Regions from separate parts of the Erwinia persicina genome, predicted to be linked through region 2. Evidence: predicted binding sites of a transcription regulator. Region 2 holds the regulator's gene; each other region holds the start of a gene.
The links. The regulator PurR, encoded in region 2, represses purine synthesis genes. The targets are predictions, from matches to a motif close to CANGCAAACGTTTGCNTG.
Positions count from the first base shown of each region.

Region 1: a site for PurR is predicted at 1,518-1,535, ahead of purE (5-(carboxyamino)imidazole ribonucleotide mutase). Genes of this name have one in related genera too.
Region 3: a site for PurR is predicted at 1,128-1,145, ahead of glyA (serine hydroxymethyltransferase). Genes of this name have one in related genera too.
Region 4: a site for PurR is predicted at 2,138-2,155, ahead of guaD (guanine deaminase). Genes of this name have one in related genera too.

Region 1 is NZ_CP082141.1:3,459,260-3,462,374, forward strand. It holds gene cysS (cysteine--tRNA ligase) at 1-33, opposite strand, end outside; gene ppiB (peptidylprolyl isomerase B) at 271-765, shown strand; gene lpxH (UDP-2,3-diacylglucosamine diphosphatase) at 765-1,481, shown strand; gene purE (5-(carboxyamino)imidazole ribonucleotide mutase) at 1,630-2,139, shown strand; gene purK (5-(carboxyamino)imidazole ribonucleotide synthase) at 2,136-3,115, shown strand, end outside.
Region 2 is NZ_CP082141.1:2,632,766-2,635,880, reverse strand. It holds gene punC (purine nucleoside transporter PunC) at 1-243, opposite strand, end outside; gene punR (DNA-binding transcriptional activator PunR) at 358-1,275, shown strand; gene purR (HTH-type transcriptional repressor PurR) at 1,286-2,311, opposite strand; gene cydH (cytochrome bd-I oxidase subunit CydH) at 2,607-2,696, shown strand; gene K6L24_RS11910 (C40 family peptidase) at 2,735-3,115, opposite strand, start outside.
Region 3 is NZ_CP082141.1:1,156,219-1,159,333, forward strand. It holds gene hmpA (NO-inducible flavohemoprotein) at 1-922, opposite strand, end outside; gene glyA (serine hydroxymethyltransferase) at 1,256-2,509, shown strand; gene K6L24_RS05265 (3-phenylpropionate MFS transporter) at 2,633-3,115, shown strand, end outside.
Region 4 is NZ_CP082141.1:2,336,755-2,339,869, reverse strand. It holds gene xdhA (xanthine dehydrogenase small subunit) at 1-624, opposite strand, end outside; gene guaD (guanine deaminase) at 621-1,952, opposite strand; gene ydfG (bifunctional NADP-dependent 3-hydroxy acid dehydrogenase/3-hydroxypropionate dehydrogenase YdfG) at 2,340-3,086, shown strand; gene K6L24_RS10585 (YnfA family protein) at 3,109-3,115, opposite strand, start outside.

The DNA.
Region 1 (3,115 bases), 830 kb from region 2:
TTGACGACTCAGGGTGTTGTAAATCTTTAGCATTGAGACATTCCGTTTTAAACGTGTGCGGGATTAGCGAAAAAATGGCGAAGTAAATATTCTGACGTATTCTTACCTTCAGCGCGGCGCAAAGCAAGGTTATCTGCGTTTCCTTTATCAAGGGGAGGCTGACGAGCTATCACATTTTGTGATATAAGAGCCGTCTGTCGCACGGGACAGACTCCCGTCTCAGTTCCCGGCGCTCAATGTTAAATACTCCAACCCTGACAGGATGAGAATATGGTCACTTTCCAGACTAATCATGGCGATATCGTCATCAAGACTTTCGATGATAAAGCGCCGGCTACCGTTAAAAACTTCCTTGAGTACTGCCGCGAAGGTTTTTACGACAACACCATCTTCCACCGTGTGATCAACGGCTTTATGATCCAGGGCGGTGGTTTTGAACCGGGCATGAAGCAGAAAGACACCAAAGAAGAGATCCGCAACGAAGCGGGTAACGGCCTGAAGAACACCAAAGGCACCCTGGCGATGGCCCGTACTCAGGCGCCACACTCTGCGACTGCCCAGTTCTTCATCAACGTGGCTGACAACGACTTCCTGAACTTCCGTGACGAAAGCCTGCAGGGCTTCGGTTACTGCGTGTTTGCTGAAGTGGTTGAAGGCATGGACGTGGTTGAGAAAATCAAAGCCGTGGCCACCGGTCGCAGCGGTATGCACCAGGATGTGCCAAAAGACGACGTGATCATTCAGAAAGTCACCGTCAGCGAATAATGTCGCATACGCTGTTTATCGCAGATCTCCATCTGTGTACTGAAGAACCGGCTATTACGGCCGGTTTTCTGCATTTTTTACGCCGTGAAGCACAGCAGGCAGACGCGCTGTATATTCTCGGTGACCTGTTTGAAGCCTGGATCGGTGACGATGACCCGAATCCGCTTCATGCCGAGGTGGCGCACGCCCTGCGCCAGCTGGCTATCCCCTGCTATTTTATTCACGGTAATCGCGACTTTCTGCTGGGCAAACGTTTTGCCAAAGCCAGTGGCATGACCCTGCTGCCGGAAGAGCAGGTGCTGGATCTGTACGGCAGGCGCGTGCTGATTATGCATGGCGATACCCTGTGTACCGATGATCAAGGCTATCTGCGTTTTCGCGCAAAGGTCCAGCAGCGCTGGCTGCAGACGCTGTTCCTCGCCCTGCCCCTCTTTGTCCGCCAGCGAATCGCCCTGAAAATGCGCGCCGGCAGCCGTCAGGCCAACAGCAGCAAATCCCGGGAAATCATGGACGTCAATCAGCAGGCGGTGGTGGCGGCGATGTCACGCCATCAGGTACAGTGGCTGATCCACGGTCATACTCATCGCCCCGCCGTTCATCCCCTGCTGATCCAGGGGCAGGCGGCTGAACGCCTGGTGCTTGGCGCCTGGCATGAAGAAGGGTCAATGATCAAAGTCAGTGCTGACGAAATAAGCCTGATTTCCTTTCCGTTCTGAGGTCAAAGTCTGAGTGAAAACGCGGCTATTTGACGCTACGCAACCGTTTTCCTCACCGCGCAGTCGTGATATTCTCTTTGCCCTTCCCATCGGGTCGCCCTGTTGAGCGGCCCTGGTGACGTTTTACAATCACAGGAGTCAGACCCGCATGACATCGAACGCCGCACCGGCCCGCATTGCTATTGTTATGGGTTCCAAAAGTGACTGGGCAACCATGCAATTTACGGCGGAAATCCTTACCAGCCTGGACGTTCCCTTTCACTGCGAAGTGGTGTCTGCACACCGCACGCCGGACAAACTCTTCAGCTTTGCCGAACAGGCCGCCGGTAACGGCTATCAGGTGATTATCGCCGGCGCAGGCGGGGCAGCCCATCTGCCGGGCATGCTGGCGGCGAAAACGCTGGTGCCGGTACTGGGAGTTCCGGTGCAGAGCGCGGCCCTGAGCGGCGTCGACAGCCTCTACTCCATTGTACAGATGCCGCGCGGCATTCCGGTGGGCACGCTGGCAATCGGTAAAGCTGGCGCTGCCAATGCAGCCCTGCTGGCGGCGCAGATCCTTGCGCTGCACGATGCCGGGCTGGCCGATCGTCTGAATCACTGGCGTCAGAGCCAGACCGACGAAGTGCTGAACAACCCGGACCCGCGGGAGGAAGCATGAAGCCGGTCTGTGTATTAGGTAACGGCCAGCTGGGACGGATGCTGCGCCAGGCGGGTGAGCCGTTGGGCATTGCCGTCTATCCGGTGGGCCTGGATGCGGAACCCGAATCCCTGCCCATTGCACAGAGCGTGATCACTGCTGAAATCGAGCGCTGGCCTGAAACGGCATTAACCCGTGAACTGGCCAGCCATAACGCCTTTGTGAACCGCGATATCTTTCCACTGCTGGCCGATCGTCTGACCCAGAAGCAACTGCTGGACCGGCTGGGCCTGGCAACCGCGCCGTGGCAGTTGCTCTCCAGTGCAGATGAGTGGGCGCAGGTATTCACCACGCTGGGCCCGCTGGCCATCGTAAAACGCCGCACAGGCGGCTATGACGGTCGCGGTCAGTGGCGTCTGCGCGCCGGTGAAACCGAATCACTGCCCGCCGACTGCTACGGCGAGTGCATTGTTGAACAGGGGATCAATTTCTCCGGCGAAATGTCGCTGATCGGCGCACGTGGCCACGACGGTAAAACCGTGTTTTACCCGCTGACGCACAACCTGCATCAGGACGGCATTCTGCGTACCAGCGTCGTGCTGCCGGACGTGAACGAGCAGCATCAGCAGCAGGCCGAGCACATGCTGTCTGCCATCATGAATGAACTGAACTACGTCGGCGTGATGGCGATGGAATGCTTTGTGGTGCCGGAAGGTCTGCTGATCAACGAGCTGGCACCGCGCGTGCACAACAGCGGTCACTGGACGCAGAACGGCGCATCCATCAGCCAGTTTGAGCTGCATCTGCGGGCTATTCTCGACCTTCCACTGCCGACGCCGGTGGTCAGCACGCCGTCAGTGATGGTTAACCTGATTGGCACCGATGTCAATCTGGCCTGGCTGGCGCAGCCGCTGGTGCATCTGCACTGGTATGAGAAAGAAGTGCGTGCCGGGCGCAAAGTCGGCCACCTGAACCTGTCCGACGTCAGCCCGCAGGC
Region 2 (3,115 bases):
GGCAAACAGGCTGAGCCCCATGACCAGCACGGGCTTACGACCGATGCGGTCAGAGAGCGGCCCCCAGACCAGCTGCGCACAGGCAAAACCGGCAAGGAAGATACTCAGGCTGGCGCTGATGGCGCCCGCTTCAGTGCCCAGATCCTGTTGCATCACGCCAAAAGCGGGGAGGTACATATCCGTGGCAAGAAAACCCAACATACTCAGTATGGCCAGATAAAACATAAATCCTTTGGAACGCATGATTTTTTAACTCTTATTAGACAATTTTTTTACGTGCGCAGTGTAATCCCGTGCCTGATGAGCTGTGAAACGCTATTATTCGTCTCTTGCAGTGAAATAATTTGAAGGCAACTTATGTGGTCTGAATATTCTCTTGAAGTGGTTGACGCCGTCGCCAGAACGGGCAGCTTTACCGCCGCTGCAGCAGAGCTTCATCGCGTGCCATCTGCGGTCAGTTATACCGTTCGACAACTCGAAGAGTGGCTGGCCGTCAGTCTGTTCGAACGCCGGCATCGCGATGTGGTATTGACCGAAGCGGGTCGCGTATTCAGTGAAGAGGGGCGGGCTGTTATCAAAAAAATGCTTGCCACTCGCACCCGCTGTCAGCAGGTGGCAAACGGCTGGCGCGGGCAGATTAACATTGCGGTGGACCGCATTGTACGCCCGGCGCGCACGCGGCAGCTGGTGGTGGATTTCTACCGCCATTTTCCGGACATGGAGTTGCATATCATGCCGGAGGTGTTTAACGGCGTCTGGGATGCGCTGGCTGACGGTCGCGTGGACGTGGCAATAGGCGCAACTCAGGCCATTCCCGTTCGGGGGCGTTTTGCCTTTCGCGATATGGGCAGTCTGAACTGGCGCTGCGTAGTACAGTCCCGGCATCCGCTGCATCGTTACGAGGGCGCGCTGAGTGAAGCCCTGATCCGCGAGTGGCCCTCGCTGGTGCTGGAGGATACCTCGCGGGCACTACCGAAGCGGACAACCTGGACGCTGGACAATCAGCGGCGGCTGGTGGTGCCGGACTGGGAAAGTGCGTTCGACTGCCTGCGTGCCGGACTGTGCGTCGGGATGGTGCCGGGGCACTTCGCCCAGCCCTGGCTGCAACAGCAGGTGCTGGGTGAGCTGACGCTGGCCTCGCCGTTTCCCGACAGTCCCTGCTACCTCAGCTGGTCTGAACACAGCGCCTCACCGGCGCTGAACTGGCTGCTTGCCTATCTTGGCAATACCGAAACGCTGAATGCAGAATGGCTGAGTGAGCAGCCCGGGAGCTGATGCGCGGACATTAACGGCGATAGTCCCGGAAGGGGCCGTCGGCAACGGAGCGGCGTTCGATCAGTGAAGGATGCACTTCAATGGTCTGCTGCTCTTCACGTTTGCTGGTGATGCGGTCAAGCAGCATATCAAAGGCTGTTTCCCCCAGACGCTCTTTTGGCTGGTGTACGGTCGTCAGCGCCGGGGTGAAGTAACGGGCGTTGCGCACATTGTCATAACCGATCACCGAAATATCCTGCGGGACGCGCAAACCCATCTCATCTGCTGCGCAAATCGCCCCCATCGCCATAATATCCCCACCACAGAAAATCGCTGTTGGACGCTGTTTCTGTGACAGGATCTGCTGCATGGCGCGATAGCCTGATTCCGGTTCAAAGTCCCCCTGCACCAGCCATTCATCACGCAGGGTAATCCCGGCTTCAGCCAGCGCTTTCAGGAAGCCCGCATGGCGGCCGCCACCGGTATTGCGTTCCAGCTGTCCCGGGATTGCGCCGATATCACGATGGCCGCGTTCGATGAGGTAACGCCCCGCCAGATAGCCGCCTTCAAAGGCGTTATCAAGCACGGTATCGGTAAAGTCTCCGCGCGACTCGCCCCAGTCCATGACCACCATGGGAATGTTACGGTTGTCTTCCAGCATAGCAATCAGGGTGTCAGGATATTCTGAGCACATGACCAGCAGGCCGTCGACACGCTTCTGAGCCATCATCGACAGATAGGCCTGTTGCTTTTGCAGATCGTTGTGCGCGTTGCCCAGGATCAGCGTATAGCCTTTGGCAAAGCAGCGATTTTCAATCGCTTCAATGATTTCGGCAAAATAGGGGGCCTCACTGGACGTGGCCAGAAGCCCAATGGTTTTGGTGTGGTTTACCTTAAGACTGCGGGCAACGGCACTGGGCGAGTAATGTAATTCTTTAATTGCCGCCCATACCGCTTCGCGCGTCTCTTCGGCTACAAAGCGCGTTTTGTTGATGACATGGGACACCGTGGTGGTGGAGACACCGGCGCGCTTTGCCACATCCTTAATTGTTGCCATTAAAATCGTACTCCTGGGGCTATCACTAACGTACTGATAACAAATGGGTTAAACGTTTGCCTGCGCGCCGCCATTCCTGCCGACGAGAATGAACTGGGGTGCCGTCTCAAAAGGGGTAGGAAGGGGTAAAATCATCCGTAGAGTGACATGCAGCGCTGACTTGAAACGTTTCCGGGCGTGTTGCGCAACGGAAAGAAATAATTCTAACAAGGCTGCGCGCAGAAAACGAGATTTTTACGGGCAAGTATGGGAAAATCTGTTGGCTTACTAATAGCAGGGTTATTAAGGAGAACAAATGAACACTGATATGAAGATGACGGCTCTGGCGGTTGTTGGGTCACTGCTGATGATTATTGCGTTTAGCTTTACTGCTGTCATGCACTGAGTTTATCGGGAGGAGGCGTCTCCTCCCATACCGTCCCGCTAGCGAATGGTTTTAGGCGTCATCACGCGGCGTGCACCAATATAATGCTCCTGCCAGTAATCTTCACTTAATGCGCTCACCTGGATATCTTTACCGGTACGTGGCGACTGAATAAATTTGCCTCCACCCAGATAGACACCGACATGGTCAGCCGTACCGCGTCCATTGATGCGGAAGAAGACCAGATCGCCTTTTTCCAGCTCGTCACGCTTAATGGAGGCCGCATCACGCAGGTGGTACATTTCATTTGCTGTCCGGGGGATCTTAAACTTCACCAGATCTTTATAGGCGTACCAGACCAGCCCGCTACAGTCGAATCCGGTTTTCGGTGAGGTTCCCCCCCACTGATAAGGTTTACCCAGTTGGCCCATCAATTTTGT
Region 3 (3,115 bases), 1.5 Mb from region 2:
CTTCGTCAGCAAAAGCATGAGTCGTACCGTTTTCTGTCGCGTGGAGCCACTGAACGCCGGAAGGATGTTTGTCGGCAGCCAGCTGGTTCAGCATGGCCAGCATCGGCGTCAGGCCCACGCCGCCGGAAATCAGCGTCACCGGCGTGTCAGGGGTAATATCCAGGAAGAAATCCCCGGCGGGCGGTGCCAGATGAACCCGCTGGCCGGGCTGCTGCTGATGCAGCCAGCTGGAGAGAACGCCCCCCTCCTCATGACGAACGGCAATGCGGTAGTCGCGACCGTTTGGCGTGCGGGTCAGTGAGTACTGACGGATTTCCTGATTGGCAAAAGAGGGATCTTTCACCCACAGTGCCAGATATTGTCCGGCTTTGTAGTCCGCGACGGGCTGACCGTCCGTTGGCGTCAGAATAAAACTTTTTATCACGGCACTTTGTGGGGTGATCTCACTGATGACAAACTCACGCTGGCCGCCCCGCCAGCCCCCGACTTTCTCCTCGGTCTCTTCATAAATCTGCTCTTCGCGCTGGACAAAAATCCCTGCCAGCACGCCATAGGCTTTGCTCCAGGCTTCAAGGACTTCCTCTCCGGGATGCAACATTTCATCAATGCTCGCCAGCAGGTGCTTACCGACAATAGGATACTGATCCGGGCGGATCGCAAAGCTGGTATGTTTCTGGGCGATCTTTTCTACCGCAGGGCCCAGGGCGGCAAGGTTATCCAGGTGACTGGCGTAGGCGCAGACGGCATTAAACAGCGCTTCTGGCTGGTTGCCGGTGCTCTGATTGCTCATATTGAAAATGTCTTTCAGTTCAGGATTATGGCTGAACATTCGCTGATAGAAATGGGCGGCCAGGCGCGGGCCGAGTGCAGCAATGGCAGGAAGGGTAGATTTCACCGTAGCAATGGTTTGGCTGTCCAGCATGACGTGCTCCTTAACGGGGATCATAAAGATGTATTTTAAATGCATCTTAAAGCCAGGAAGCCCTCTCTGTAAATACACCTTATGAGTTAAGGGGTATTTTTTCGCACGTAACATCCGGTTCTGATGACAAGTCAGTCTGAGGTTGGGGAGGAGGATTCGTTATTAGTGGCTTGCAGAAAAGTGTAACTAACCCTTGCCATTCCTGAAGCCAATCGTTTGCGTAAAAAGGCGGCCGTGATGCTATTCAACGGGTGGGTAAACAGTTTAAACTGTTTACCATCACCCCCAACGGGGGCATTCATTATTGAAAGTCAGTTGAGTCAGGAGATGCAGATGTTAAAGCGTGAAATGAACATTGCCGATTACGATGCCGAATTATGGCAGGCAATGGAGCAGGAGAAAGTGCGTCAGGAAGAGCATATCGAGCTGATTGCCTCTGAGAACTACACCAGCCCACGCGTGATGCAGGCTCAGGGATCTCAGTTGACCAACAAGTATGCGGAAGGGTATCCGGGCAAACGCTATTACGGTGGCTGTGAGTATGTGGATATCGTTGAGCAGCTGGCTATTGACCGTGCTAAAGCGCTGTTCGGTGCCGATTACGCTAACGTGCAACCGCACTCAGGTTCTCAGGCGAACTTTGCCGTTTATACCGCGCTGCTGCAGCCGGGCGATACGATTCTGGGCATGAATCTGGCCCACGGTGGTCACCTGACACACGGTTCGCCGGTTAACCTGTCCGGTAAATTGTATAACGTCATCCCTTACGGCATCGATGAAACCGGTAAAATTGATTACAACGAACTGGCTGAGCTGGCGAAAAAACACCAGCCGAAAATGATCGTTGGCGGCTTCTCTGCTTATTCTGGCGTGTGCGACTGGGCCAAAATGCGTGAAATCGCTGATACGGTAGGGGCTTACCTGTTCGTCGATATGGCGCACGTTGCCGGTCTGATTGCCGCTGATGTCTATCCTAACCCAGTTCCTCATGCGCATATCGTGACGTCGACTACCCACAAAACCCTGGCCGGCCCGCGTGGCGGTCTGATCCTGGCGCATGGCGGTGACGAAGATTTTTATAAGAAGCTGAACTCTGCCGTCTTCCCTGGTGGCCAGGGCGGCCCGCTGATGCACGTTATCGCGGGTAAAGCCGTGGCCTTCAAAGAAGCGATGGAGCCTGAGTTCAAAATCTATCAGCAGCAGGTAGCTAAAAACGCCAAAGCAATGGTAGAAGTGTTCCTGGCGCGTGGCTATAACGTGGTTTCCGGCGGTACGCACAACCATCTGTTCCTGCTGGACCTGGTGGACAAAAATCTGACCGGTAAAGAAGCGGATGCTGCCCTGGGCCGTGCCAACATTACCGTGAACAAAAACAGCGTCCCTAACGACCCGAAAAGCCCGTTTGTCACCTCCGGTATTCGTATCGGTTCCCCGGCGGTGACCCGTCGCGGCTTTAAAGAAGCGGAAGTCCGCGAACTGGCAGGCTGGATCAGCGATATTCTTGACAATATCAATGACGAAGGCGTGAGCGAGCGCGTGAAGAAGCAGGTACTGGATGTCTGCGCGCGCTTCCCGGTTTACGCATAACCTGAGCCTGTTTCCCCGGCGTCGTGGGGGAGCCTGATCGCAGATAGCGGGACACCAACGTGTCCCGCTATTTTTTTATCCTCCTTCACGGTGTACATTAGCCTCCACTTTGTCGGAGGGAAAATGGCGATACGTTCCACGTACTGGCTTGGACTGAGCTACTTCACCTACTTTTTCGCCTATGGCGTCTATCTGCCTTTCTGGGGCGTCTGGTTAAAAGACAGCGGCCTGCAGCCGGAAAAGATCGGTCTGTTACTGGGATGCGGCATGATTGCGCGGTTTGTCGGTAGTCTGGTGATCGCGTCACGCGTCACCCATCCTTCCCGACTGATTACGGTGCTGCGCCTGCTGGCGCTCCTTACCCTGCTGTTTGCGCTGGGCTTTTGGGCGGGTTCCCAGTGGTTATGGCTGCTGCTGGTCATGGTGGGCTTCAACCTGTTCTTCTCGCCGCTGGTTCCCCTGAGTGATGCACTGGCCGCCACATGGCAGCGGCAGATTGCGCTAGCCTACGGTCCGGTGCGACTCTGGGGATCGCTGGCTTTTGTCATCAGCTCGGCTCTGACCGGCGTACTGGTGACCCACTTTTCCTACCATGCCATTCTGGTG
Region 4 (3,115 bases), 300 kb from region 2:
GAGCAACGCCTCACTGAGCTGTTTGATGGTTTTCGGCAGCAGGCAGCGATTGCCCTGCCAGCGGAGTTCCTGCATCTCCGGGGTCTGCAGTTGCAGCAGTTGCGCCACGGTGGCCGCCTCCTGCTGCTGAAAACTGTCCGTCCCCGCTGCAGCGCAGGCCTGACGGGCGGCGTCGACAATCGGCCGATAGCCGGTACAGCGACAGAGGTTACCGGCCAGTGCCTGCTCGATTTGACGGGGTTCCGCCCCGCCGCCGTTTTTTTGCAGGGTAAAAATCGACATCACGAATCCGGGAGTACAGAAGCCACACTGTGAGGCATGGCAGTCCACCATCGCCTGCTGTGCGCTGTGCAGCCCCGCCGGCTGGCGCAGATCTTCCACGCTGATTAGCTGCTTTCCCTGCAAATGGCTGACAAAAGTCAGGCAGCTGTTAACCGTCTGGTAGCGCATCTGCCCCGCCTCCACGTGACCCAGCGTCACGGTGCAGGCTCCGCAGTCGCCGGAGGCACAGCCCTCTTTCGTGCCACAGCGTCGCTGATGCTGACGCAGATAGTTCAGCACCGTCGTATTCGGGTCGATATCGTGCTCGCTGACCAGGCGCTGGTTAAGTAAGAACTGGATCATGCGGCCTGCTCCTTTTCGTCACGCTGCCATACGCAGCGACCGTTGACCCAGGTGGCGGCAATATTGCGATCATCGCCCAGGGTCATCAGCACAAACAGTTGCTCCCAGATATCGCGGCTGTTGGCGTGACGCATCTGCTGCAGCGGCGAGACCGCCGGATCGAGCATCACAAAATCCGCCTCTTTACCCGGCATGAAATTACCAATCTTTCTATCCAGATCCAGGGCTCTCGCCCCCCCCAGCGTGGCATGGTAAAACGCCTCACACGCGGAGAGCTTATAGCGCTGAAGCTGGCCCACTTTGTACGCCTCGCCCATTGTCTGCAGCAGATTAAACGTCGTGCCTGCCCCGACGTCGGTGCCGATCCCCATTTTGACCCCTTTATGCCAGCAGGTATTCAGGTCGAACAGGCCGCTGCCGAGAAACAGGTTCGACGTCGGACAGAAAGCCACCGCCGATCCGGTCTGGTGCAGACAGTCCCACTCGCTGTCATCCAGATGCAGGCAGTGGGCGAACACGCTGCGGTCTCCGGTCAGCTGATACTGATGATACACATCCAGGTAACTGCTGTTGTCGGGAAACAGGGTTTTTACCCACGCCACCTCCTGGGGATTTTCGCTGAGATGCGTATGCAGCCAGGTGTCCGGGAATTCCTGGCGAAGCTGCTGCACTTTGGCCAGCAGGGCCGGTGAGGACGTCGGAGCAAAACGCGGCGTCAGTGCATAGCCTAAACGTCCGTGGCGGTGCCAGCGCTCAATCAGTTCCCGGGTCTGCCGGTAGCTCTGCTCCGGCGTTTCCATCAGGGCATCCGGGCCATTGCGATCCATCATCACTTTCCCGGCAATCAGCCGCATTTCCAGCGCCGATGCGGCGGTAAACAGGGCGTCGACAGACTGCGGATGGACGGTGCCAAAGACCAGTGCGGTCGTGGTGCCGTTACTCAGTAGCTGCTGCAGAAAGAAGTCTGACATGCGGGCGGCGTGCTGCGGACAGTGATACTGGCTTTCCACCGGGAAGGTGTACTGATCCAGCCACTCCAGCAACTGTTCGCCAAAGGCACCGATCATTTCGGTTTGCGGATAATGGATGTGCGTGTCGACAAAGCCCGGCACAATCAGCCGGTCACGGCAGTCCAGCAATGTCCTGCCGTCCTGTAGCAGATGACGGCCCTCCTCCCAGTCCCACAACCCGACGACCGTACCGCCGTCCAGCAGTAGCAGGCCGTTATCAAGATAGCGTGCCGCCTCGGGCAACTGCTGCGGTTCATCCACCGTTCGGGTGATATCAAAAAATCGGGCGCGAATGGCCTGGGTATAGTGCTGTGTCATAGCTGTTCCTTAAAAGCAGGCCGCGATGCGGGTCGGCAGTGCGGGATCGTATCGCTTAAGATTTGCAAGAGTTATGCCATTCGTCCAGTTTTCACTTTTACTCTTTTATTCAGTGAGTTACGAAGAAAATAGTCGGTAACGACGTTTTTTAAAACAGTAAAACGGTTGCGCAACCGGTTGCTAAAAAGGCAACCGATTGCTATGAAGTCAAAAAGACCCGACCCGGGCATTCTGCCTGCCCGTAGCGCACTGCCATAAGGCAGTCCAGACCACGGCTGCACGCTGTTGGTGCAGTTTTTCTTGTTCGTCATCATCATGAGCGCCTTATCAGCTCTGCCCTGAAATGATAAGGTGGGAAAAATCTAAAACGGGTTAAGGAACAGCGAGATGATTGTATTTGTTACCGGGGCGACCGCCGGATTTGGTCAGAGCATTACCCGCCGCTTTATCAGCCAGGGCCATCAGGTCATTGCTACCGGCCGCCGTCAGGAACGTCTGGATGCCCTGAAAAAGGAATTTGGCGACAGGATTTATACGCTGGTGCTGGACGTCCGCGACCGTGCGGGCATCGACGCGGCTGTGGCCTCACTGCCTGCTGAATGGCGCAACATCGATATTCTGGTCAACAACGCCGGACTGGCGCTGGGCATTGAACCTGCGCAGCGTGCCAGCCTGGAAGACTGGGAAGATATGATCGACACCAACAACAAAGGCCTGGTGTATATGACACGCGCGCTGCTGCCTGCGATGGTGGAGCGCAATGTCGGGCATATTATTAATATTGGTTCTATCGCCGGCAGCTGGCCGTATCCGGGCGGCAATGTTTATGGTGCCACTAAGGCGTTTGTTCGCCAGTTCAGTTTCAACCTGCGCACCGATCTGCACGGCACCGCCCTGCGAGTGACCGACATTGAACCGGGCCTGGTTGGCGGTACGGAGTTTTCGAACGTCCGTTTTAAAGGCGATGACAGCCGTGCTGACAGCGTGTATGACGGCACCGAGCCGCTGACGCCGGAAGATGTGACCGAGGCCGTGTGGTGGGTGGCCACCCTGCCGAAACATGTCAACATCAGCGCGCTGGAGATGATGCCGGTCGGTCAGAGCCAGGCGGGTCTGCGCGTACACAAAGCGTAATTCAGCCTCTTCGGGTCTGCTTTCAGGCC